DNA from 2 places in the Erythrobacter sp. S267 genome. Region 2 is predicted to be linked to the other one. Evidence: predicted binding sites of a transcription regulator. Region 2 holds the regulator's gene; the other holds the start of a gene.
What was found. Region 2 encodes LexA, which represses DNA repair genes until DNA is damaged. Its sites were predicted from a motif close to GTTCCNCNCTTGTTCT; they were not measured.
Positions count from the first base shown of each region.

Region 1: AC0V6X_RS12185 (ribonucleoside-diphosphate reductase subunit alpha) is a predicted target of LexA. The motif match lies at 1,061-1,076, and genes of this name have one in related genera.

Region 1 is NZ_CP200298.1:2,595,351-2,597,549, forward strand. Features, by position in the region: gene AC0V6X_RS12185 (ribonucleoside-diphosphate reductase subunit alpha) at 1-992, opposite strand, end outside; gene AC0V6X_RS12190 (HD domain-containing protein) at 1,544-2,134, shown strand; gene AC0V6X_RS12195 (alpha/beta fold hydrolase) at 2,131-2,199, opposite strand, start outside.
Region 2 is NZ_CP200298.1:1,177,200-1,179,398, forward strand. Features, by position in the region: gene AC0V6X_RS05435 (ComEC/Rec2 family competence protein) at 1-918, shown strand, start outside; gene lexA (transcriptional repressor LexA) at 949-1,638, opposite strand; gene AC0V6X_RS05445 (hypothetical protein) at 1,848-2,108, opposite strand; gene AC0V6X_RS05450 (molybdopterin molybdotransferase MoeA) at 2,050-2,199, opposite strand, start outside.

The sequences.
Region 1 (2,199 bases), 1.4 Mb from region 2:
GTGTCGTTGAACACGATGTAGGGCTCACCCGTTGCCAGGCGGCACTCGACCAGTTTCTGGAACAGCGAGCGTGCATCGACCGTGCCGCGCACTTCACCGGTCTTGGGCGATTTGAGATCGAACTCAGCACCATCGCGGACCGCTTCCATGAATTCGTCGGTCAGCAGAACCCCGTGGTGGAGGTTCAAAGCCTTGCGGTTGAAGTCTCCGGAAGGCTTGCGGATTTCGAGGAATTCCTCAATCTCAGGGTGAGAAACGTCGAGGTAGCACGCCGCCGACCCACGCCGCAGCGAGCCTTGCGAAATCGCAAGCGTCAGCGAGTCCATCACGCGCACAAACGGAATGATACCGCTGGTCTTGCCGTTAAGGCCAACCGGCTCACCAATGCCGCGCACATTGCCCCAATAGGTGCCGATGCCGCCGCCCTTAGAGGCGAGCCAGACATTCTCGTTCCATGTGCCCACAATCCCGTCGAGGCTGTCGGAAACCGAGTTCAGATAGCAAGAAATCGGCAGACCGCGGCTGGTACCGCCGTTCGAAAGGACCGGCGTTGCGGGCATGAACCACAGGTTCGAGATGTAGTCATAAAGCCGCTGAGCATGCTCCTGATCATCGGCATAGGCATCCGCGACGCGCGCGAAGAGGTCCTGATACTTTTCCCCTGGAAGCAGGTAGCGGTCAGTCAGCGTTTCCTTGCCGAATTCGGTCAGGTTTGCATCGCGCGCCTCATCGATCTCGATGTCGAAGCGGCGGTCATTGACCTTTTTGCTGTCGACGTCCCCCGCGCTCTTGGCCGCTTCGGCAACAGCATTGCCGAGCGCTTCCGCCGATTTGGCTGCAATCAGCTCTTCGCTGCCAGCGTCTTGGCTTTTCATTGTCACGGCCTTTTCGTCCTTCGCCTTGGGAGCGCTTTCCTTTGCGGGAGCTGCCGTTTCCACAGCGTCTCCGGTTTCCGCATCACTCAACACTTCGTCACCCGCTTTAAATTCCATGTGATTGCCCCACTAAAACTCGACTTCGAATCGGGCGGCGCTATTCCTTATAGCGGAAAAGTCGCTTTGTTCCGATTCTGTTCTACACCAATTGATCGACAGCTTTTCCCCGATTTGACCCCAGAGTTAGCCCCTTGAGCCAGCAGATCAGTCCGCCAAAACTTGTCTTGCGCCCCGCGCTTTCGTCCAAACTAGAGCGACTCCTCCCCTGAACGCGCCAAGCTCTTTGTGAGGGAGGCGCGCCAGCACTCCCGTGGGAGTGGGCACTATAGATTGGGGGTCCAGCGCGAACCGAACCCCTAGATGATGAATCAGAGGGGACTCAGCGTCAACAGCGTATTAACCGTAAATGATGGCCTACGCCGCCAATTATTCCATTGTGCAGTGCAGCGACGCGCGGGAAAAGCTTGAGTCGCCAGTCGCGCAACCCCCAAAATGAATCTGTGAAGAAAAATGTGGTGATTGAATCTTTTGAATCCAGCGTTGAATCAATCGCACGAGGACCCGCAAGATTGTTGCGTCTTGAGCAAAGGGGGCCGAGAAACTGATCCATGTTGGACAAAGTAGATCCCTACCTCCTCGCCAATCTCAAGACGCGCCATGGCGAAGCGCAGCGCCACTATCACGACTGGACGCATGTCGAGGCCTTGCTTGCCCATTTTGAGAAGGTGCACGGGCAGATCAGCGATCAGGTCGCGGTCGTCTATGCGATTTTGTTCCATGACGCAGTCTATAACCCCAAGGCGACTGACAATGAGCAGCAAAGCGCAACGCTGCTGATCCAGAGCGCACCAGACATCCCGCAGGCAAGTCTCTCTCTTGCGCGCAAGATGATCGAGGCAACCGATGGTCATGCTCTGCCGGCGGACTTGCTAGGTAGTGATCTGTCCGATTGTGCGCACTTCCTCGATATGGATTTGGGCATTCTCGGGGCTAGCGCGGAACGCTTCGATATCTACGAAGCTCAAATCAGGCTTGAATACGCACATGTGTCGGCGGACGCCTTCCGCAAGGGCCGAGCTTCTGTGCTGCGCCATTTTATGCGGCGGGACGAGCTTTACTTCACCCCGTGGGGCAAAGCCACTTTCGAAACGCAGGCGCGCGCAAATCTGATGCGCTCCCTCGCTCTCCTAGAGGCCTAGGCAGCGACTGCCTGCTCACCAGCCAGCGCCTCTTTGGCGTGGGTTGCGACTTCTTTGGCCAACCG
Region 2 (2,199 bases):
GAGAGCTGGTTCAAGAGTTCGGGCCGCAAGGTTGCGATGCTTTTCATAACTGGTCTCGTCATTGAAATCGCGCTGATGCCAATCGTGCTGTTTCATTTCCACCGCGCTGGGTTCTACGGCGCCTTCGCCAATGTTTTCGCCATTCCGCTTGTCACCTTCATCGCCATGCCAGCCATTGCGCTTGGACTGGTGTTCGACCTTTTGGGACTGGGAGCGCCATTTTGGTGGGTAGCTGAGGGCTCTCTCAACTTGTTGCTTGGCATTGCGCGGTTCACATCATCGCAACCTGGAGCAACCAAGTTGATGCCGCAAATGAGTTGGCTCGCTATTGCCCTGTTCGCCGCTGGAGGGCTGTGGGTGGCCCTTTGGAAGGGCGGCGCCCGACTGCTGGGATTTGTCCCATGGGCGGTTGCTTCTGCAATGTTGCTCTCCACTCCAATCCCTGACGTGTTGATTGGGCGTGAAGGACGCCATGTCGGTATCACAATTGCGGGCCCCGACGGATCGAGCCGTTTGCTGTCGTTGCGCGATAGCCGCTCATCCTATTCGCGCGATAATCTGCTGGAACTGGCCAGCGTTACCAGTGAGCCTATCCCGCTTGCAGAGTGGCAGGGAGCTCAATGCTCGCCTGAATTCTGCACCATCGTCTTGAACCGCGGAGGACGAGACTGGTCGCTCCTGCTGGCGCGCAACCGAGAATTGATCGAAGAACGCTCCCTTGCCGCTGCCTGTGAGCGCGCTGACATTGTCGTGGCCGATCGTTTCCTGCCTCGTTCATGTCAGCCACGCTGGCTGAAGGCGGATCGCAACATGCTGCTTGAGACCGGCGGTCTTGCTCTCAACCTTGCTGATGGAGAGGTCACTACTGTCGCCGCATCGCAAGGGGAGCATGGTTGGTGGCGCGGGGAAGGGGACTGACACCCCTTAAGACCCCGCGCTCACCTTAAATCAGTGATAGCGACGAAGCAGGCCTGCAAGCTTGCCTTGGACCTTTACCTCGTCGGAGCCATAGACCTGCGGGTCGTGAGATGCATTGGCGGGATCAAGCCGCACCAACGCGCCGTCCTTGTGCAGGTATTTGAGAGTGGCCTCCTCATCGCGGACAAGCGCCACGACAATTTCGCCATCGCGGGCAGTGTCAGTCCGACGCACGAGCGCGAAATCGCCATCGAAAATGCCCGCTTCGATCATGGAATCGCCCGAAACTTCGAGAGCATAATGTTCTCCCGGCCCAAGCAACGCTGCCGGAACCGGCAGGGAGCTCTGCCCCTCGAGCGCTTCAATCGGCGCACCTGCCGCAATCCGTCCATGAAGCGGGATCTCGATCACGTCATTGGCCGCTGCGGGCACAGGCGGCGCAGAGGCAACTGTCGAAGCCATTGGATCATTCGCCGGAGCCACGCTGCGCGGAGCAGGCGTTGAATCCTCTGGCATCTTGATCACTTCAAGCGCGCGCGCCCGGTTGGGCAGACGCCGGATAAAGCCTCGCTCCTCGAGCGCAGAGATCAAGCGGTGGACGCCCGACTTGCTCTTCAGGTCGAGCGCTTCCTTCATTTCTTCAAAGCTCGGCGAGATGCCGGTTTCTTCAAGCCGCTGCTGAATGAAGCGGACCAATTCGTGTTGCTTTGCCGTCAACATGGGCAAACTCCGTTAAGGCGCACATATCAAGCGGCGTGAGAACGCCCCTAAGTGCCGAATCTCAACGCGCCCCCAGAGGCACCTCCATTTGGGAACATGTGAGGTGCATTTCAGAACGCTGCCCGCGCACCGTATGGTGAACGAATGTGGAACAAGTAGGCAACTTGATCCGTCAAGTCAAGCCGGTGAAACCGTCAAAACCGCGCAATTCAGGCGTTTAGGAATGGAAGAACCGTAACCGGCTCCCATTCTTCGAGCGGGCCAGAGTTTTCGTCCCGCACAATCAAGCAGTTTGCCTCTGCGAGCTCCCGCAAGGCGCTGGAGTCCTTGGAAGCCAGTGGGATCACTCGGTGCCCGCCAAACCAGCCTCTCAAGAATGCGCGGCGCGGCCCTGTTGCCGGAAGTGGTGCATCAGTGCGGGCCTTGCGAAATCGGGGGAGGGGATTCGTTCTTGCCCATCCCCAAAGCACGACGCAGCAAAGGTAGGGCAAAGAGGAAGCAGGTGACAAAGCTCGACACCGGATTACCGGGTAGGCCGAGGATCACCTGCTTGCCGCGCTC